DNA from 3 places in the Actinacidiphila polyblastidii genome. Region 3 is predicted to be linked to each of the others. Evidence: riboswitches for the same ligand, from Rfam matches in the RefSeq annotation. Region 3 holds a riboswitch; each other region holds the start of a gene.

Region 1 (7,001 bases), on a different contig from region 3:
CGCGCCCCTCCGTCCTCGGGGCGCACGTCCGGTACGACCAAGCACGCCCTACGCGCCCGCTGGCGCGCGGGCGCCGCTCCAGGGGAACCGAGATGCGCAACCGCCAAGCCCTGCAGACCCTGCTGGCGCGGGCCCGCGCGCGCGTGGACCCGGCCGAACTCGGCCTGGCGCCGCGCGCCGACCCGCGCGGCCGCAAGGTCACGGGGCTGACCCACGAGCACATGACGCGGCTGCTGGGCTGGCCCGACCACAAGTACGGCTATCTGGAGCGGGGCAAGCTCGCCCGGATCGGCACCGACCTGCTCGCGCCGATCGCCCGCATCCTGCACCTGGACGACCACGAGTGGGAGGCGGTGGTCTTCTACGCGACCGGGCTGCCGCCTGCGTATCCGCTGGACCCGCGGCTGGGCACGGCGGTGCCGCGGCCGTGGGAGCGCGTGCTGCGCGCCACCTGCGAGATGGCATATGTCAACGACGTGGCGTGGGACCTGGTGGCCTACAACGAGCCGCTGACCCGGATGTTCCCGCGGCGCGAGGTGCCCGGGAACACGATGCGCTGGATGCTGCTGCACCCGCAGGCCAGGACCACCCTGGTGGACTGGCGGAACAGCTGGCTGCCGCTGCTGGTACCGCAGTTGAGGGCGGCCGTCGCGGCGAACCCGCACAACAGGACGCTGGCGCTGCTCCAGGCCGACGCGCGGCGTGATCCGCTGGTCGGGGCGGCGTACGAGACGCCGACGACGGAGTACATGGGACCGCGTGCCGAGGGCTCACGGCCGCTGCTGCACGCCGAACTCGGCCTCGGCTGGGCGACGTTGTGCGCGGCCGGGCCGATCGGGGTGCCGGGCGGACGGCTGATGTTCGTGCTCTTCGACCGAGGCGAACGCCCCTTGCCGCAGCCGCCGTTGGCGGCGCCGGCGGCGGGGCCGCTCCCCCGGCCGCCTGCCGCCGGCTGCCCGCCGGGCGGCTGCGCGTCCGGCGGTTGACCGGGGCGGGACCGGCGGTCCTGACAACGGGGGGGGAGCCGCCAGGACCGCCGGAGCGGGGGAGCCGGGCCGGAGCCCGGCGGGTCAGACGGCCACGTCGTGGGCCAGCAGCCACGGCACCGGGTCGACGGGGGCCGCGCCGCCGGGGCGGACCTCCAGGTGCAGGTGCGGCGCCGGCACGTTGCCGGTCGCACCGACCCGGCCGATCGTCTCACCGGTCGTGACGGGCCCTTCGGTGGCCACCATGGTCGACAGGTGGCAGTACCAGAGCTGGGTGCCGTCCGCCAGGGTCAGCACCACCCGGTAGCCGTACGCGCCCGCCCAGCCCGCCGAGGTGACCGTGCCGCTGTGCACGGCGTGCACGGGGGTGCCGGTGGGCGCGGTGAAGTCCTGGCCGGTGTGCAGGTTCGACCACGGGTCGACCTCGCCGAAGGAGTTGGTGAGGGTGTAGGAGGCGACCGGCTTGATGTACGAGGCGGCGATCCGCGCCCGCCGCTCGGCGTCCGCGTCGGCGGCGGCCTGCGCGTCGGCCCGCGCCTGCGCCTGCGCGGCGGCCTTCGCCGCGGCCGCCTGCTCGCGCACCTTCTGCGCGGCGGCCTCGCGTGCGGCCTGCGCCGCGGCGGCCTTGGCCGCGACGTCCCGCTCGGCCTGCGCGGCCGCCTCGCGCTGGGCGACGGCCTGGCCGATGATCCGGGCGCGCAGCGCCTCACCGGGATCAGTGGGCGTCGCGGCGGCGGGCGCGGCGGCGGCTGACCGATCCCCGGCGTCCGCCGGCTGCGGGTCGCCTGCCGCCGCGGCGACCGGGACGGCGGCGGCGGCGGCGGCCGGGACGACCGCGTGCGGAGGCAGCGGCTCGGGCTCGGGCGCGCGGTCGGGCGCCGAGACCGGTACGGGTCCGCCCGCCGGGGCGGGGGCCACCGGTGCGGCCGCCGCCGCGACGCCGGCCGCGCCGACCGCCGCTATCGCCGCCATGCCGAGGACGGTGCCGCCGCGGGCGACGTGGCGCTGGCGGGGCAGGCGGGTCGGGGTCTGCGCGGCGGACGCGAACTCGGGCTGCGGGCCGGGCGCGGACTCGGACTCGGCCGGCGCGGCGGGCGCCGGCTGCGGCTGCGGCTGCGGCTGGGCGAGCGGGTGGGCTTCCGGCTGCGGCTGGGCGTGCGGCTGCGACGCGAACTGCGGTGGTGCCGGGGCATGGGCCTGGACCTGCGAGTGCGCCTGGGCCTGCGGCTGCGACTGGCGCTCGGGCTGCGGCTGCGGCCGCAGGTCAGGCTGGTATGACCCGAAGGGCGTGAAGCCCTGGTCGGCGCCGGTGGGTTCTTCGGTCGTCCCCGTCGCGCCACGGACAGGCGCGGGTGCGTAGGCAGGCTGGTTCGACGCCACGGCGGGCGCACTCCTTTCCTTCCCTCTCGCCTACCGGGTTAGCTGACGGGTTCGGAGCAGGAAGGTCTCCTACGGACGGCCTCGCGGCCACCCGATTCACCCCAGTTTCTCGGGTCCCCGGTTCCCGCGGACGGGATTCGGCAAGCGCACGGTGCCGCCTCTGACGGCGGTGGTGACGACCGCGCTGCGTTATCGAACGTTAATAGAGGTGGAGGCGTTTTCCAAGCCGAATCAGGGAGTTGGCCACGGGAACCAATCGGGCGGGCATGGCGCATCCGGAGTAAAGCGGTCACCTGAAGTGGCCGGCCGGTAATGTGAACGTGTGTCAGTCGTTATCAGAGGGATGGCGCGCGACTACCGTCGGTGAGCGAGTGGACGCGGATTCCGCTTGCCGGCGCGGCGACGGGCCGGCGGCGCGCGGATGGGCGCCAGGGGTCTGGACCTCTGCCAATTCGCGAACCGCTTGGCAGGCCACGGGCGTCGGCTCCACGATGGGCGGGCCCGACGTTCTTGTCATGCACTCGACCGCACTCCGCCTCCCAGGGAGCCCGCCATGGCACGTCCCGACCGTCCCCGACTTCCGTCCGGCCGCGCGGCGTCCGGCCCACCCGACCCGAACGGGCCGGCCGGCGCGGCCTCGCGGCGCAGCCTGCTGCGCGGCGGCCTGGCCCTCGGCGCGGCCGCCACCGCGGGCCTGTCGGGCGAGCTGTGGTCGGGCCGCGGGACCGCGGCCGCCGCGACCGTGGACTACCCGTCCGCGACCTGGGCGCCGGCCAGCACCGCCAACTACACCGCGGCCAACCGCCCTTCGACCTATCCGATCAACCTGGTGGTCATCCACGTCACGCAGGAGACCTTCGCCGACACCATCAGCCTCTTCAAGAACCCCGCGCACGCCGCGGCCGCCCACTACGTGGTGCGGTCCGCCGACGGGGCCGTCGACCAGTGCGTACGCGAGCACGACGTCGCCTGGCACGCCGGGAACTGGGACTACAACACCCGCAGCATCGGCATCGAGCACGAGGGCTGGGTCGACGACGCGTCCTGGTTCACCACCGCGATGTACCACGCGTCCGCCGCGCTGACCGCCGAGATCTGCACCAAGTACGGCATCCCCAAGGACCGCAACCACATCATCGGGCACTCCCAGGTGCCCGGCACTGACCACACCGACCCCGGGCCCAACTGGGACTGGGTGCGCTACATCCGGCTGGTCAACGGGACCTGAGCGCCGCCCTCCGGCAGCGGGAACAGCGCCGCCAGGCGCGGCAGCCTGCGCACCGCCTCGGACTCGTCCACGGCGCTCCAGCGCCGGCCGCTCGGCGCGGCGGCCGGCGCGGCGGGGGTGCGCAGCGCGGCCACCGCCGCGTGGAAGGCGTCCTCCGGCGCGCCGGTCAGCCGCGCGTGCGCGGCCGGCGCCAGGTCGGGCAGCGACGGCCACTGCGGCGCGTCACCGCCCCACGCGTGCCGTGGCCGGCCGGCCAGCGCCCGCACCTGCGGCACGTGCGCGAGGGCGTCCGGGTCGGCCACCACCGCCTCGAACACCGGCCGGCCGAGGCCGACCATCCACCGCTGGAAGTACGCGAAGGCGTCGTCGGAGCACCAGCCGCCGAAGAGGCGGTCGGCCGCCGCCCACAGGTTCCACGTGAACGCCTCGGCGAGCGCGTCGTCCAGCCCCGCCTGGAACCGGGCGAGCCCGCCGGGCCCCAGTTCGAGGAGCGCCTCACGCAGCCAGGCGTCCCGCCGCCCGCCCGTGAGCCCCAGCCGGCGGACGTCCGCCATCAGAGTCCAGAGAGGTCCCGTCTCCATGCCGCCGACTATGCCAGGGGCCCATGAACCCCTCCGCTGAATTTCACTCCGCGGACGCGAACCCGCTGCGCGGGCCCGCGCAAGGAGGTCGCGCCCGCGGCACGCTGAGCGCCCTGCGCCCTCCCGGCCTCTCGGCCGGGGGCCGCGCCGCGGTGGCCAGCAGTACGCAGGCTGGCCGCCCCGGTGGCCGTTCAGCGGGCGCACCCGGCCCGCTCGGCGCTGAGACCGCGCCGCGGCCCGTTCGACGCTCGCGGCCCGCGGCGCACCCCGCCGAACCGCCGGGGCGGTCCCGCGGGTGTCTGTTACGGTCGGTGACCGACCGGCCGGAGGGGCCGGTGTTCTGTCCTCGGAGGCCGACGATGCGGGACGTGCCGCCGGCGGAGCCGGCGTCGGGCGGGTCGGCGGACCGGGACGCGCTGGCGGAGGTGTTGCGGCGGATGGTCGCGGACCCGGCGGTGCTGGAGGAGGTGACGGCGGCGGCGCGGACGTCGCCCGAGGTCGCGCGGCTGCCGGTGGCGGAGAACCGGCGGCATGTGGAGGTGCTGCTCGCCTCCGGGCTGCGCGGGTTCGAGCGGCCGGGCAGCGAGCCGCCGGCCGAGGACCCGGTCGCGGCGCGGCTCGGCGCCGACCGGGCCGAGCAGGGCGTGCCGCTCACCGCGCTGCTGCACGGCGTGCAGGCGGGCCGGGTGCGGGCGCTGCGGATCGCGGTGGACCGGGGCAGGGCGGCCGGCGTGCCGGACGCGGTGCTCCTGGACGCGCTGCTGCACTTCGACCGGCACGCGGGCGCGATGGAACGCCACGTGATCGCCGGCTACCACACCGCGGAGCTGGAACTCGCCCGCACCGCGCGGGACATGCACACCCAGCTGCTGCGCAGGCTGCTGCACGGGGAGCCGGGACCGCCGCCGCCGGACGCGGAGTTGAGGCGGGCCGGGCTGCGGCCCGAACTCCCGTACCACTGCGTGCTGTCGGACGTCGCCGACCCGGTGCGGGCTCGCGCGCTGGAGCGCCGACTGGCCGTGCCGGGGAGCCTGTTCGGCCTGGTGGACGGCCGACTCGCTGCGCTCGTACCGCGGTTGGCACCCGCGCTGCCACAGGAGGCGGACCCGGCCGACCTGGCGGCGCTGCTGCTGGTGTCACCCGCCGTCGCGTGGGACGACATCCCGGCCGTGCACCGGCTGTGCGCGGACGCGCTGCGCACGGCGCGGGCGTACGGCGCGACCGGACCGCACCGGCTGACCGACCTCGCGGCCGAGACCGCGCTCGCCTCGCGCCCCGAGCTGGCCGCGCTGCTCACCGGCGAACTGCTCGGCGCGCTCGACCCGGCGGACGACTTCCACCGCGAGCTGGCCAGGACCGCGCTGACGTATCTCGACCTCGGCCACCGGCTCGACCTGACGGCCGCATCGCTGCATCTGCACGCCAACACCGTGCGCTACCGGCTGGCGAGGTTCGCCCGGCTGGCCCCGGGCGCCGCGCTGGACGATCCGGGGGTGCTGCCGACGCTGCGCTGGTGGTGGGCGCTGCGGACCTGGCTGCGCGAGGCGTGAGCGAGCCGAGCGGGGTGAGCGGGCGTCAGCCCAGGCTCTCGGCGGCCGCCTGGTAGTCCTCCACCTGGTCGGGGGTGAGGATGCGCGAGACGCGGACCAGCGAACCGCCCACGTAGTAGTGGTACTCGGCGGCCGACAGCCCCTTCAGCGTGGACTGCAGGTGCGCCGCGCGGCTGCGGGCGTCGCCGCTGGTGGCGAAGGTCTCGATGATGCCGCCGAGGTCGACCGGGGAGGCGGAGGCGCCGTCGACCTGGCCGGGCTGCACCCGCGAGTCGGTGAAGGCGACCTTGGAGCGGTAGCCGTCCGGCTTGCCCAGCAGGTGGTCGGGGTCGGTCGCGGCGGTGTACACGGTCTTCGTCGACATGGTGGAGATCTGCTGCTCCAGATAGGCCGCGACCTGCTCGGCGCTGCCCAGCCCGACCACCGCCTGCTTCTGGTCCGCCACCGGCTGGCTGTCGGGTGTGCTGCCGCCGCTCGAGGAGCACCCCGTGAGCAGCGTGCAGGCGGTCAGCAGGGCCACGGTGAAAGCTGTGGCAGATGTGGCACAGGTGGTACGGATGCGCATGTTCCCCCCAGACGGGCATGTGAGGGGCACACCGTAACGCCGCGCCCGGCGCGTGGGGAGCCTTTCGGGGGAGTCCGTTGTCATACCTTGGCCGTACGGTGTCCAACCGATGACTGCGTACGACGCAGTAGGGCGGCGTACCGACCGGTAGGTGCAAAGGAGCGCCCGATGCGGAAGATCGTGCTGGGAATGTCGATGTCCCTCGACGGCTACTTCGAAGGCCCCGACCACGACATCAGCTGGCATCAGGTCGACGACGAACTGCACCAGTTCCTCAACGACGACCTGCGCACCAGGAGCGCCTTCCTCCACGGCCGGGTCACCTACGACCTGATGGCGGACGTGTGGCCGACCGCCGACGCCGATCCGGACGCGGACGGGCCGACGGCCGAGTTCGCCGGGATCTGGCGGGACATGCCCAAGTACGTCTACTCGCGCACCCTGCGGCACGCGCGGTGGAACACCACGGTCGTACGGGACGTCGTGCCGGCCGAGGTCGAGGCGCTCAAGGACGGGCCGGGCGGCGACCTGTCGATCGGCGGCGCCGACCTGGCCGCGGCCTTCGCCGCCCACGACCTGATCGACGCCTACGACATCTACGTGCACCCGGTGCTCGTCGGCCGCGGCCGGCGGCTGTTCGCGGACCGCGACGCGCTCACCCGCCTGCGCCTCGTCCACACCCGGCAGTTCGGCAACGGCGTGGTCCTCCTG
Region 2 (7,001 bases), on a different contig from region 3:
CGGAACGCGCCGCGCGGGCCCGCTCGGTGGCCCAGGACTTCCACCGGCGGCTGACGCAGGCGGGCCTGGACGCGACCGCGCCCGACGCCTGCGTGGTGTCGGTCCGCGCGCCCTCGCCCGACGCCGCGGTCGGCTGGGCGGCGGCCTGCCGTGACCGGGGCCTCGTGGTCGGCTGCTTCCGGCCGCCGTCGGTGCCCGACGGCATCTCCCGGCTGCGGCTCACCGCGCGCTGCGACCTGACCGACGCCCAGATCGCGGCGGCGGTCGGCACCGTCGTCGAGACGGCGCCGACCGCGGCGCGATGAGGGGCCGGTCCCGCGGTCAGGACACGCCGTCCCCGGACACCGCCCTCACGAAGGCCGTCCAGGCGTCCGCGGAGAACAGCAGCGCGGGCCCTGACGGGTCCTTCGAGTCGCGCACCGCCAGCCGCCCGGATCCGAGCAGTGCGGTCTCCACGCAGTTGTTCGCCGCCGTGCTGTAACTGCTGCGCCGCCATGTCGCTCCGGAAAGCGACGTGCCGGAAATTGCCGCGGCGGAAAGCGGGCCGGGCGTGCTCGCCATGCTGTCTCCTCCTATGTGCGCCGCCCGGCGGGCAACTGCAGGCGGATCTCCGCGATCTTCGCGGCCGATTCCTCCCGCGGAAGGGCACGGGTACGCGATCTGGTGAACGCGGCGGTGTACGCCGCGACGTCCTCTTTCCGGTCGACGTAGAGACTACTCGTCAAATGGTCGACAACGACAACATCCAGATCGGCAATGCGCGGAAATGAGAAGATGACGAAAGAATTCGTCACTCCCATGTGCCCGCCGGCGGAGAACGGCAGCACCTGCACGTGGACGTGCGGCAGTTCCGCTGCCTCCTGGAGCCGTCGCAGCTGATCGTCCATCACCTCGGAGCCGCCGACACCGCGCCGCAGCACCGCCTCGTCGAGCACCGCCCACAGCTCCAGCGGCGGGTCCTGGCGCAGCACCGCCTGCCGCGCGGTCCGTACGTCGACGAGCGCGGCCACCGCCGGCTCGTCCAGCTGCGGCATCACGTCCCGGGTCAGCGCCCTGGCGTACTGCGGGGTCTGCAGCAGGCCGGGGACCACGCTGTTCTCCAGCGACCTGGCGCGGGTCGCGCCGGTCTCCAGGCTGATGAAGTCCCGGTACTCCACCGGCAGCACGTCCCGGAAGTCGTGCCACCAGCCGCGGCTGCTGCCGCGTCCCGCCAGGGTGGCCAGAAGGTCGCGCAGTGCCCGGTCGCGCACCCCGTACAGGTCGAGAAGCAGGGTCACGTCCTGCGCGGTGACCGTGCTGCGGCCGGTCTCGATCCGGCTGACTTTCGACTGGTGCCAGCCGGCGTGCCCGGCGGCCTCACCACTGGTGAGACCCGCCAGATCACGCAGCCGGCGCAACTCCTCGCCGAGTCTGCGCCGGCGTACGGCGGGGACTCCGTCCATGCTTCCTCGCCCCTCCTGCAGTTCTGCGGTCGGTCCGCCCACCGGCCACGATCCCCCCGTCCGGGACCGCCGCGTGCTCTTGCGGGGGCGGTACGCCATTGTGCCGACCAAATCCGTATCCACGTGGCAGAGTTCACCGTTTTGAGCGACAGATATATGCATTGCGGTGTGGATACCGCGCAATGGCGGCACGATGGGTGGCACTCTGGCGCGAATCAGCCGCTCGCGGGCCCGCCCCGCACCTTGCGTGCTCGCACCGGAGTCCGGTCACGGCGGGAAAGGGAACAGCGTCGCCATGGCAGATCTCCAGGAAGCCTCCATCACGCTGCCGAGCGAACCCGCGTCGGTCACCGCCGCCCGCCGGCACGTGTGCGCGGTGCTTGTCGACTGGGGCCTGCGGCCCGACTCGCCGGCCGTGGACTCGGTACGCCTCATCGTGTCGGAACTGGCCACCAACGCCGTGCTGCACACCTCGGGGCTCTCCCCGAACTTCACCGTCGAGGTCCGGCTCGAACGCTCGGAGGAACTGCGCGTCGGCGTCACCGACAGCCATCCCCGGCGCCCGCAGCCACTGCCCCCGACAACCCGCCAGGACAACGGACGGGGCATGGTGATCGTCCGTCACCTCACCTGCGAGTCCGGCGGCCGGGTGGAGGTCACGCCCACCGCGGACGGCGGCAAGACCGTGTGGATCATGATTCCCTGGGCGGTTCCGGTGCCGTGACCGCAGCGGCCGCCCTGCGGCCGCCACGCCGGGGCGATCGTCCGGTGCAGGCCCGGTGGCGCCAGCGGTCGCACGCCCGGCGCCACCGCGGCGTCCCCGGCCACCATCCGCGGCACCAGCCCGGCCCCCGGACCGGCGCCCACCAGCGCGCACACCGTCACGTAGGCGGGCGTCCCGCACACCACCGGCATGCCCACCCCCGCCGCCCGCAGCGCCGCCTCGACGGCCCGCCGGTTCGGGTACGCCGCGGGGCTGCTGACCCAGTGGCTGCCCGTCGAGTTCCGGCCACCGCAGCGGCAGCGGGTCCGCGGACAGCGCGTGGCCGGGCGCGGTGATCGGTACCGGGCCCTCGACCAGCAGCGGCTCGACTCCTGGCAGGCGACTTGGCGCCGCCGCGGTGACCCGGCCGATGCCCTGCCGCGCCGGCCGGCGCGACCGGTCCGCACGCCGCCGGGCGCTCAGCCCCTGGCCGCGACCGACTCCACGAGCCGCTCCAGGTCGGCGACATCGGCCTCGAACTCGGCGTCCCAGTCGACCGGGCGCTCGAGCCAGGTGGCGAGCGCCTCGTGGCCGGGCAGCGGGCCCTGGTGGAGCCGGCCGCGGCGGCCGCGCGGGTCCGTCCCGCCCGGACCGAACCGGCCGCCGGACTCCGAGGCGATCCAGCCGAGCACGAAGGTGCCCACCAGGCGTTCCAGCCGCGGCACTTGGGCGGGCGGGACGCCGGCGTCGAGCAGCGCGCCGTAGAGCAGGTCGATGGTGGTGACCGCGTCGGCCGTGACCGCGGGCCGGGAGAAGACCAGGCTCGCGACCCAGGGGTGGCCGACGGACAGGGAGCGCGCGGTGAAGGCGAACACGCGCAGCCGTTCCCGCCAGCCGGTGTCGCCGGCCATCGCGGGGGCGGCCGCGTAGACCCCGGCGAGCAGCCGGCCCAGCATCGCGTCCAGCAGCCCCGCCTTGTCCTTCACGTGCGGGTACAGCGCCATCGGTGTGACGCCCACCGCCTGCGCCACGGCGCGCATCGACACCGCCCCGAGCCCGCGCTCGTCGGCGATGGCCAGGGCCGCGTCCAGGATCTCTTCCCGTTTCCCGCTCATGGCTCTACACTGTAGATCTCTACAGTGTAGATCATTTACTGGACCGGCGGATTCCAGGCAGGGGAGGACGGATGCTGAGGACCGAGGGGCTGGTGAAGAGCTACGGCGGCCGGCGGGTGCTCGACGGATTCGGTGTCGAGGTCGCGCCGGGTGAGATCGCCGGCCTGATCGGGCACAACGGCGCGGGGAAGACCACTTTGGTGGAGGTCGTCTCCGGACTGGTCAGGCCCGAGGCGGGCGCCGTCACGGTCTGCGGCGTCGACGCGCTGCGCGAACCGCGGGCCGCCCGCGCCCTGCTGGGCGTGGCGCCCCAGGAGCTGGCGCTCTATCCGACCGTCACGGTCCGCGAGCACCTGGGGCTCTTCGCCGGGCTCGCCGGGCTGCGGCGGGCGGCCGCCCGCCGGGCGGTGGCCACCGTCGCCGAGGAGCTGATGCTCGGCGACGTGCTCGACAGGCGGTGCGCGGTGCTCTCGGGAGGCCAGCGCCGGCGCGCGCAGGCGGCGTCGGCGATGGTCGGCGCACCGCGCCTGCTGCTGCTCGACGAGCCGACGGCGGGCGCCGACCCGCAGACCCGGCAGGCGCTGCTCACGGCCGTACGGGCGCGCGCCGCCGCCGGCGCGGCCGTCCTCTACACCACTCACTACCTGCCCGAACTGGTCGACCTGGACGCCACGTTGGTGGTCGCACGGGACGGCAGGGTGGTGGCGCGCGGCGACCGCGCGGCGCTCACCGCCGACCTGCCGGGGGAGATCCGGATCACCCTGGACCCCGCGCGGACCAGGCCGCGGCTCACCGACGCCCTGCGCCCCCGCACTCGCGAGGACGGAGACGACGCGCTGCGCGTCGCCACCTTCGACCCGCCGGCCGACCTCGCCGCACTGCTCTCCTGCGGCTACGCGCCGCTCACCGTCGACGTCCGCCGCCCCGACCTCGACGACCTGTACGCCGCCCTCGCCCAGCCCGCCGGCTGACGGACGCGCGGGTCCGCGTGCCGGACGTCCGGGCGCGACCGCCGCTTCACTCGATAGGGGACTGCTCATGCGTGTCGACACCAGCCCGGTCCGCGCCGCCGAGCCGCGGAAGGAGCACCGGGACGCCCGTCGGGACCACGTCCGGAACCGAGACCGGGAGGGGGACCTCGGCCGGGACCGGCGCACGGCGGCGTGGCGGGACGCCGCGCTGCGGACGTCCGTGCTGATCCGGCACAACACCGCCGTGCTGCTGCACGAACCCGGCCCGCTGATCGGCCGGCTGGTGATGCCGCTGATCCTGCTGCTCGCGCTGCGCCCGCTCTACGAGGCCGCGCGGGGGCCGAGCGGCACCGCGGACGCGGTGGTCGGCTCGCTGGTGACGTTCTCGCTGCTGGCCCTGTCGATCGTCGGGTCCTCGATCCTGTCCGAGCGCGCGTGGCGCACCTGGGACCGGCTGCGCTGCACCCCGGCGCGCCCCGCCGAGCTGCTGCTCGGCAAGGCGGTGCCGGTGCTCGGCGTGCTGGCGCTCCAGCAGACGGTGGTGCTCGTCTTCGGCGCGCTCGTCTTCGGGATGCCCGTCGCCGCGCCCGGTCTGCTGGTGCTGGCCTGCACCGCCTGGGGCCTGGCGCTGCTGGGCATCGGCACCGCCGCGGGACTGGTGGTGCGCAGCTACGGCCAGCTGTCCGCGGTCTTCGACATCGGCGCGCTGGTCCTCACCACGCTGGGCGGCGCGCTGGTGCCGCTGTCCACGCTGCCCGGCTGGGTGCGCGCGGTCAGCCCCGCGTCCCCCGGCTACTGGGCGGCCGACGGGCTGCGCCACGCCGCCGAGGGCGACACCGGCCGTACGCTCGTGTGCGCCTCCGTGCTGCTCGGCGTCGCGGCCGCCACCGGCGCCGTCGCGGCCTGGCGGGTCAGCCGCGGCTGGGGGCGCGCGCTGGCCGTATGACGCCGCCCGGCGACCGGGCCGGCCGGCTCACCCGACCCGCCCGTACCAGACGTCGCCGGTCCAGATCTTCTCCAGCCGGACCCGGGCGCCGGTCCTGGGCGCGTGCCAGATGCGGCCGCTGCCGGCGTAGATCCCGACGTGGTAGACGGACGCACCGGACCGTCCGGTGTGGAAGAACACCAGGTCGCCCACCCGGCGGGAGCCCGCGGTGACGTGCCGGGTGCTGTTGTACTGGGCCGCCGCGGTCCGTGGCAGCGCCTTGCCCGCGCTCTTGAACGAGTAGAGGGTCAGCCCCGAGCAGTCGAACCGGTAGGGCCCGGTGGCGCCCCACTGGTAGGGCGCGCCCCTCTTCGACGCGGCCACGTTGAGCGCCTTGACGGCCAGCGTGGCCGCCTCGGCGGACTGCACGGACCCCGGCAGCAGGGACGGCACCGCCACAGCCGCGGCGGTCAGCACCGAGGCGGCGCCGAGCCGGGACAGCCGTGTGCGGGCCGGATGACAGGAACGGCGGACCGCGGTCATGCGCAACCCTTCGTCGTCAGCCTGCGAAGGATGACCTGTCGGGTTCGAGCAGGCGAAGATGCCCGGCCGCGGAACTGCGGCTTCACCCCAAGGGGCGGTCCGGATCGGCTCCGGACCCGCCCCGTCGTGCTGGGTCCTCCGCTCCTGCCGTTGCACTCGTGTCGACCTGACATCCGCCGCGTCGGCAGGACTGGGCGTCCGCGCGGATCGCCCCGTCACGGCGACGGGGGCTTGTCGTCACCACGGATGGTTACGCACGGAACCGGCCGATGCGGCGCTGAAAACGCGCGGTGTGAGTCTCGTCACGTTTCACCTATCCGAGTGAACAGACGCTGCGGTGACGCTCTCCGGCCCCCATGGCACGTCGCTGACCAGGCGAGATGAGGTGATGATCCGACAGGTCCAGAGGACACGCGCAATTCCGGGCGCGAAAGTCAGGGCCTGTTCCGTACCGCCAACGGACTGATCAACTCGCGCCGCGTGTCGGGCGTGTCGCATCCGGACGGTGACGGATGCTCGGCAGGGCACGGATTCTGAGCGGCTCTCAGAGATCCGGCGGGGGCGCCGCGGGCTCGGGGAGCACCGTCACCAGGCCCGACCGGCGTTCGCCGTCCAGCACGCGCAGCGCCCGCGCGAGCGTGCCGTGGTGCAGGTCGGTCTCGCCGCGCAGGTGCATCACGGTCAACGCGTCCTTGAGCGCGGCGGCGCGGCCCACGAGTGCCTGGGCGGCCCGCAGCGCCGCGTAAGTGTCAGTGGTGCGCGAGGGGTTGATCCGGCCCAGCAGGTCGACGACCTCCAGGTAGCAGTCGACCAGCTCGCCCTCCGAGCGGGTCAGTGCGGGCAGCGGGGGGAGTTCGGGCACCACCGCGGGTCACCGCAGGCCGTACGGGACGGGGTTGGCCTTGCGGCTGGTGGTCAGCCGGTCCACCAGCCCGTAGTCGACGGCCGCCTGGGCGTCGAAGACCTTGTCGCGCTCGATGTCGGCGCTGATCCGCTCCGCGTCCTGGCCGGTGTGCAGGGTCAGCAGCGTCTCCAACCGCTCCCGGGTGCGCAGCAGTTCGTCGGCCTGGATCTCCAGGTCCGAGACGTCGCCCTGGACCACGTCGCCGAGCGACGGCTGGTGGATGAGCACACGGGCGCCGGGCGTCGCCATCCGCTTGCCCGGCGCGCCGGCCGCCAGCAGCACCGCCGCCGCGGAGGCGGCCTGGCCGATGCACACCGTCGCGACGTCGCAGGTGACGAACTGCATGGTGTCGTAGACGGCCGTCATCGCCGAGAAGGAGCCGCCGGGGGAGTTGATGT
Region 3 (7,001 bases):
GTTTCCTCACCCAGCTCCCCGTGATGGGCAACAGGAGCGGGCAGGTCCGGTTCGTGCCGGGGATGCTCTACGGAGCGCTGACCATGCTCGTCACCGGCGTCGCCCTGGTCGGCGTCGCGCACGCCGACGACCACCACCCGAGCAGTGCCAAGCTCGGCGTCAAGCTCGCCGTGCTGATCGTGATCCTGGGCCTGGTGTACGTCCAGCGCGACGAGGAGCGCGTGGACACCCGGCTCTTCGCCGCGGTCGGCGCCCTCACCGCCGTGAACATCTTCATCGCGGTGCTGTGGACGTGAGCCGCCCCGACGGCACTCCCCGCCCCGACCCTGCGCCCCGCCCCGACCCCGCGCACCGGGCGGCCGGCTACGACGCCGCGACCGCGGAGCAGTACCGCCGCGCCCGGGAGATCCCGCGCGAGGGCCTCGCCGAATGGCGGGCCGCCGTCGCCGAGGAGGCCGCGCTCGCGCCCGGCATGACGCTGCTGGACGTCGGCGCCGGCACCGGCGGCTTCGCGTCCGCCTTCCACGACTGGTTCGGGGTGCGGGTGCTGGCCGTCGAGCCGGCGCCGGCGATGCGCGCGCTCATCCCCGAACTGCCGGGCGCCGTCGAGCCGCTGGACGGGACCGCTGCCGCGCTGCCGGTGCCCGACGCCTGCGCGGACGCCGCCTGGCTGGGCTCGGTCGTGCACCACATCCCCGATCTGGCCGCCGCCGCACGGGAGTTGCGGCGCGCGCTGCGGCCCGGCGCGCCGGTGCTCATCCGCAACGCCTTTCCCGGGCGGGCGGCCGGCGACATCCGGGTCCGCTTCTTCCCGGAGACCGCGCGCGACATCGAGACCACGTACCCGACCGTCGACGAGGTCGTCGCCGCCTTCGCGACGGCCGGCTTCGCGCGGCGCGCGCTGCGCCCGCTGGCCCAGCGCAACGCGGTGGACGTGGGCACGTACGCGCGGACGCTGAGCCGCGCCGCCGACTCCAAGCTGCGGGCGCTGGACGACGCGGCGTTCGCCCGCGGCGCCGCCCGGCTGCGCGCGGCCGACCCGGCCGGGCCCGCGGTCAGCGTGATGGACCTGCTGGTGCTGCACTGAGCCGCCCGCGAGGGCGCGCGCAGGCGGCCGGACGCGACGGAGCCCGGACCGGGTGGACCGGTCCGGGCTCCGCCCGCGTGCCGGGGGGCTACGCGACGCGGCGCGCGGCCGCGAACGGCATCCAGCTCATCGGGGCGACCTCGACGGTCGCCCCGGTGTGCGGCGCGTGCACGACATTGCCGCCGCCGAGGTAGATGCCGACGTGCGAGATGCCGGAGTAGAAGAAGACGAGGTCGCCGGGGCGCAGGTCGGCCTCGGAGACCGCGACGCCCTCCTTGACCTGGTCCCAGGTGGTGCGGCCGATGTTGACGCCCGCCGCGGCGTAGGCGGCCTGGGTCAGGCCCGAGCAGTCGTACGCGCCGGGGCCGGTGGCGCCGCGGGCGTACGGCTTGCCGCGCTGCGCCAGGGCGAACTGGATCGCGGCGGCGGCGCGGCCGCTCGCCGGGCCGTTGTACGTGTAGTGCGCGGTCGCCGAGGCCGTCGAGGGGGTCAGCGCGGCGAGCTTCCTGCGCTGCTCGGCGTTGAGGCTGTTGAGCAGCTTCTGCGCGGCGGCGAGCTTCGCGTCGACGTTCTTCTTCTGCGCGGCGAGCCTGCCCTGCGCGGTGGTCAGCTCGTTGAGGCTCGCGGTGGCCTGCGACCGCTGGATGGTGGCCTGCTCCTGCTGGACCTTGAAGGTCTGGAGCGCCTGCTCCTGCGTGCTGGAGAGCCGGTCGAGCATGTGCGACTGCTCGAGGAACTGCTCCGGGTCGTCGGAGAGCAGCAGCTGCGTGGTCTGGTCGAGCCCGCCGTCGCGGTACTGCGCGGTGGCGAACTGCCCGAGCACGCGCCGGGTCTCGTTCATCTTCTGGGTCTTCTGGGCCACCTGCGTGAGCAACTGGTTGGCCTTGGTGCGCGCCTGCGCGGTCTGCTCCGTCGCCTGGTCGTACTGCTGGGTCGCGACCTCTGCCTGCTGGTTGAGCGTGTCGATCTCCTTCTTGACCTCGGAGATCGAGGGTTTGGCGGGCGCCGCGTTCGCGCTCTCGCTCATCAAGGTGACCGACGCCAGTGCCGCTGCGGTGACTCCGACCGCCGCGCGCGGCGCGGCGGAGGCGAGTATTCGGGTGCGCGGCTTGCGGTGCGACGCCAAGGAGGCGACTCCTTCCGTGAACCGCCGACCGGGTTAGCTGACGGGTTCGGACGGGAAAGGTCGCCCTACGGTCCTGCGCCTCGCGGCACCGGCCCGATTCACCCCGGAATGCAGTGGGTCCCCGGCTCCGGCCTCACGGCCGGATTGAGCGGAGGCGGCAGGCTGCCGGCGTTCCCCGGCGGAAGGTCTGTCACCTAGCCGGTTACCGTAGCCAACTTCTGTGAGTCTTGGGAAGTTTCGATCGCAATGTGACCGAGATCGCTCCGTGATCTTACGATCCGTGGGCGTCCCACCGGTGCTCAATACGGGCGAACTCCCGCGTAGAAGGGCATTTCCGTGATCGGCGCGACCTTGACGACGGTGCCCGTGTGCGGAGCGTGGATCATCTTGCCGTCGCCGATGTAGAGGCCGACGTGGCTGACGTCGCTGTAGAAGAAGATCAGGTCGCCCGGCCGCAGGTCGGCCTCGGAGACCCGGGTGCCGACGTCCACCTGGTCGTAGGTGGTCCGCGGCAGGTCGATGCCCGCCGCCTTGTACGCGGCCTGGGTCAGCCCCGAGCAGTCGAACGAGCCGGGCCCGGTCGCCCCCCACACGTACGGCTTGCCGATCTGCTGCTGCGCGAAGGCGATGGCCTGCTCCGCGACCGACGAGGTGCTCGTCGACGGGGGAGCGGCGCCCTTGGCGGCGGCCGCCTTGACGGCCGCCGCCCGCGCCGCCTTCTGCCGCGCGACGAGCGCGGCGGCCTTCACCTTCGCCTCGGCCTCCTGCTGGGCCGCCAGCGCCGCGAGCCGCGCCTTCTCCTGCGCGGTGAGGCTGTTGAGCAGGTGCTGCGCCTCGCCGAGCTTGGTCTGCACGGTCTGCTTCGCGGTCCGCAGCTTCGCCTGCTGCGCGGTGAGGGTCGCCAGGCTCTTCGCCGCCTCGACGCGCTGCTGCGTGGCCGCGACCTGCCGGACGCGGTAGGTCTCGACCGCGGCCCGCTGCCGCCGGTTCATCAGGTCGGTCAGGTGCAGCTGGTCCAGCAGCGCCTGGGGATCGTCGGCCAGCATGTAGCGGCTGGTGGTGGTGTCGCCGCCGTTGCGGTACTGCGCGGCGGCGAACTGGCCGAGCGTGCGGCGCGAGTCGTTCAGCGCCTGGGTCTTCTGCGCGGCGGCGGTGAGCAGCTTGTCGACCGTGGCGTTCTGCCGGTCGGTCTGCTCCTTGGCGCCGTTGTAGTGCTCGGTGGCCACCTCGGCCTGGTGCATCAGCCCGTCGACCTTCGCCTTCACCTGGGCGATGCTCGGCTGCGCCGGCCCGGCGGGGGCCGGGGTGGCGCTCGCGCTCTCCCCGAAGAGGGTCACGGTCGCCAGTGCCGCCGTCGTGATCCCGACCGCCGTGCGGGGGCCTGGGGTGCCGAGCAGCGCGGTACGGGCCTTACGGTGCGTCGCCATGACGGACGGACTCCTCTCGGACGCTGACCGGAGCGGCTGGTGCGGAACCGTAGCCAAACCCCGCCGTTGCAGGGAAGAGCGATGTCCGATAGGCCCGATACCTTTTCGTCATCTTCCGCCGAACCGGACGTGTCGTCACGCACGGTGGCGATCGGGCTACCGCGAGGCCGGGGCCGGCTTTGCCGGGACGGCGTCGCGGTGTCGGTGCGGACGCCTAGAATCGGGAGGCGATGAGCAGCCTCTTTGACGAACACTTCCTCGCCGGACTCGACGCGTCCCACGGACCGGCCCACAGCCCCTCCGACGCCGAGGGCGCGCCGCCGCCGGAGGACGACGCGCACCCGGACCTGCCGGCCCCCGAGGACGTCCCGCACGACCTGTTCGGCGACCGCTTCGACGGCGCGCCCCCGGTCCGCGACGCCCACTACCGGGACGGCGCGCCGCGCCCGGCCACCGACCCCGCGCAGCTGCTCGACGGGCTCAACGAGCAGCAGGCCGCGGCCGTGCAGCACGCCGGCGGCCCGCTGCTCATCGTCGCGGGCGCCGGGTCGGGCAAGACCCGGGTGCTCACCCACCGCATCGCCTACCTGCTCGGCGCCCGCCAGGTGCACCCCGGCTCGATCCTCGCGATCACCTTCACCAACAAGGCCGCCGGTGAGATGAAGGAGCGCGTCGAGCAGCTCGTCGGCCCCCGGGCCGCCGCGATGTGGGTGTCCACCTTCCACAGCGCCTGCGTGCGCATCCTGCGCCGCGAGTCCAAGAAGCTCGGCTTCACCTCGTCCTTCTCGATCTACGACGCGGCCGACTCCAAGCGGCTGATGGCCCTGGTCTGCCAGCGCGACCTGGACCTGGACCCCAAGCAGTTCCCGCCGAAGTCCTTCAGCGCCAAGATCTCCAACCTCAAGAACGAGCTGATCGACGAGGAGACCTTCGCCGCCCAGGCGGAGAACCCCTTCGACAAGAAGCTCGCCGAGGCGTACGCGCTCTACCAGTCGCGGCTGCGCGAGGCCAACGCGCTGGACTTCGACGACATCATCATGACCACCGTCAACCTGCTGCAGGCGTTCCCCGACGTCGCCGAGCACTACCGGCGGCGCTTCCGGCACGTCCTGGTCGACGAGTACCAGGACACCAACCACGCGCAGTACACGCTGGTCCGCGAGCTGGTGGGCACCGGCGACGAGGCGGGCGAGCTGTGCGTGGTCGGTGACGCGGACCAGTCGATCTACGCCTTCCGCGGCGCCACCATCCGCAACATCCTCCAGTTCGAGGAGGACTACCCGCAGGCCCGCACCATCCTGCTGGAGCAGAACTACCGCTCCACCCAGACCATCCTGTCCGCCGCCAACGCCGTCATCGAGCGCAACGCCGGCCGCCGCGCGAAGAACCTGTGGACGGAGTCCGGCAGCGGCCCGGTGATCACCGGCTACGTCGCGGACCAGGAGCACGACGAGGCCCAGTACATCGCCGACGAGATCGACCGGCTCACCGACGCCGGCGACGCCCGCCCCGGCGACGTCGCCGTCTTCTACCGCACCAACGCCCAGTCCCGGGTCTTCGAAGAGGTCTTCATCCGCGTCGGCCTGCCGTACAAGGTCGTCGGCGGCGTCCGCTTCTACGAGCGGCGCGAGGTCCGCGACGTGCTCGCCTACCTGCGGGTGCTCGCCAACCCCGAGGACAGCGTGCCGCTGCGCCGCATCCTCAACGTCCCCAAGCGCGGCATCGGCGAGCGCGCCGAGGCGATGGTCGACGCGCTCGCGCTGCGCGAGCAGATCTCCTTCCCGCAGGCGCTGCGCCGCGTCGACGAGGCGTACGGCATGGCCGCCCGCTCGGCCAACGCCGTCAAGCGGTTCAACACGCTGATGGACGAGCTGCGCACCATCGTGGAGTCCGGCGCGGGCCCCGCGGTCGTCCTGGAGGCGGTGCTGGAACGCACCGGCTACCTCGCCGAGTTGCAGGCGTCCACCGACCCGCAGGACGAGACCCGCGTCGAGAACCTCCAGGAACTCGCCGCCGTCGCGCTGGAGTTCGAGCAGGAGCAGGCCGAGGACGAGACCGGCACGCTCTCCGACTTCCTGGAGCGCGTGGCCCTGGTCGCCGACTCCGACCAGATCCCGGACGACGACACCGATTCCGGCGGCGTGATCACCCTGATGACGCTGCACACCGCCAAGGGCCTGGAGTTCCCGGTGGTGTTCCTGACCGGCATGGAGGACGGCGTCTTCCCGCACATGCGCGCGCTCGGCCAGGTCAAGGAGCTGGAGGAGGAGCGCAGGCTCGCCTACGTCGGCATCACCCGGGCCCGGATGCGGCTCTACGTGACCCGCTCGGTGATGCGCAGCGCGTGGGGCCAGCCCTCGTACAACCCGCCGTCGCGCTTCCTGGAGGAGATCCCGGTCCCGCTCATCGAGTGGAAGCGGACCGGCGGCTCCTTCGGCGGCCCCGGCTCCGGCGGCGCCTCCTCGGGCGGCGCGGTCTCCAAGGCCGCCGCCTCGCTGTCGTCCACCCTGGCGGCCCGCTCCAAGGGCGGCGCGGGCGGCTTCGCCACCCGCAGGTCCAGCGGCGACCGCCCGGTGATCTCCCTGGCGGTCGGCGACCGCGTCACCCACGACCAGTTCGGCCTGGGCACGGTCATCTCCGTCACCGGCCGTCCGGGCGACGAGAAGGCGACCATCGACTTCGGCGACGAGCGCCCCAAGCAGCTGCTGCTGCGGTACGCGCCGGTGCAGAAGCTCTGACCCCCGCAGCCGCGGGGGTCAGAGCCGACGGCGAAGAAGCCGCTCAGCGCGGGTCGAGGCCGTGGGCGAGCAGCCAGGGCAGCGGGTCGATGGGCAGACCGCCGTGCGGGCGGACCTCTAGGTGGAGGTGCGGGCCGGTGGTGTTGCCGGTATTGCCCGAGTAGGCGATCACCGTGCCCGCCTTCACCTTGCCCGAGCGGATCTTCGTACTGCTCAGGTGGCAGTACCAGGTCTCCGTGCCGTCGGGCGCGGTGACGATGGCCATGTTGCCGTACGAGGAGTTCCACTGCGTGCGGACCGTGCCGTCGGTCACCGCCATCACGGGCGTGCCGACCTGCACCGGGAAGTCGATGCCGGTGTGCAGCGCCATCCAGTTGACGCCGGCCTGCCCGAAGTAGGCGCTCAGCCCCTTCTGCGTCACCGGCAGCACGAACTTCGGCCGCAGCGCCTCCTTGCGCGCCGCCGCCGCCTCCGCGGCCTTCTTCGCCGCCGCCTGGCGCTCCTTCAGGTCCAGCCTCTCCTGCGAGCGGCTGGCGCGTGACGCGAAGTCGTCGGCGTCGCGGCTGACCCCGGCGAGCTGCCGGTCCAGCTGGGTGGTGGGCGCCTTGCCGGTCGCGGCGTCG

Evidence for each region. Region 3 has a riboswitch for cyclic di-AMP ahead of V2S66_RS07275 (C40 family peptidase). Riboswitches for the same ligand answer to the same signal wherever they lie in the genome.
Region 1: another riboswitch for cyclic di-AMP. It lies ahead of V2S66_RS31755 (peptidoglycan DD-metalloendopeptidase family protein); the one in region 3 lies ahead of V2S66_RS07275 (C40 family peptidase).
Region 2: another riboswitch for cyclic di-AMP. It lies ahead of V2S66_RS17795 (C40 family peptidase); the one in region 3 lies ahead of V2S66_RS07275 (C40 family peptidase).

Annotation. Positions count from the first base shown of each region.
Region 1 covers NZ_JAZEWV010000047.1:27,093-34,093, forward strand. The annotation lists gene V2S66_RS31750 (MmyB family transcriptional regulator) at 93-986, shown strand; gene V2S66_RS31755 (peptidoglycan DD-metalloendopeptidase family protein) at 1,071-2,366, opposite strand; cyclic di-AMP (ydaO/yuaA leader) riboswitch at 2,379-2,519, opposite strand; gene V2S66_RS31760 (N-acetylmuramoyl-L-alanine amidase) at 2,920-3,594, shown strand; gene V2S66_RS31765 (DUF4240 domain-containing protein) at 3,567-4,175, opposite strand; gene V2S66_RS31770 (PucR family transcriptional regulator) at 4,535-5,725, shown strand; gene V2S66_RS31775 (hypothetical protein) at 5,751-6,245, opposite strand; gene V2S66_RS31780 (dihydrofolate reductase family protein) at 6,459-7,001, shown strand, end outside.
Region 2 covers NZ_JAZEWV010000013.1:50,282-57,282, reverse strand. The annotation lists gene V2S66_RS17830 (8-amino-7-oxononanoate synthase) at 1-305, shown strand, start outside; gene V2S66_RS17825 (DUF397 domain-containing protein) at 322-561, opposite strand; gene V2S66_RS17820 (helix-turn-helix domain-containing protein) at 573-1,442, opposite strand; gene V2S66_RS17815 (ATP-binding protein) at 1,738-2,166, shown strand; gene V2S66_RS34535 (LysR family transcriptional regulator substrate-binding protein) at 2,064-2,612, opposite strand; gene V2S66_RS17810 (TetR/AcrR family transcriptional regulator) at 2,625-3,260, opposite strand; gene V2S66_RS17805 (ABC transporter ATP-binding protein) at 3,332-4,231, shown strand; gene V2S66_RS17800 (ABC transporter permease) at 4,299-5,177, shown strand; gene V2S66_RS17795 (C40 family peptidase) at 5,205-5,699, opposite strand; cyclic di-AMP (ydaO/yuaA leader) riboswitch at 5,703-5,871, opposite strand; gene V2S66_RS17790 (hypothetical protein) at 6,244-6,564, opposite strand; gene V2S66_RS17785 (ATP-dependent Clp protease proteolytic subunit) at 6,571-7,001, opposite strand, start outside.
Region 3 covers NZ_JAZEWV010000004.1:107,810-114,810, reverse strand. The annotation lists gene V2S66_RS07285 (hypothetical protein) at 1-296, shown strand, start outside; gene V2S66_RS07280 (class I SAM-dependent methyltransferase) at 293-1,087, shown strand; gene V2S66_RS07275 (C40 family peptidase) at 1,176-2,213, opposite strand; cyclic di-AMP (ydaO/yuaA leader) riboswitch at 2,221-2,374, opposite strand; gene V2S66_RS07270 (C40 family peptidase) at 2,513-3,640, opposite strand; gene pcrA (DNA helicase PcrA) at 3,871-6,378, shown strand; gene V2S66_RS07260 (M23 family metallopeptidase) at 6,422-7,001, opposite strand, start outside.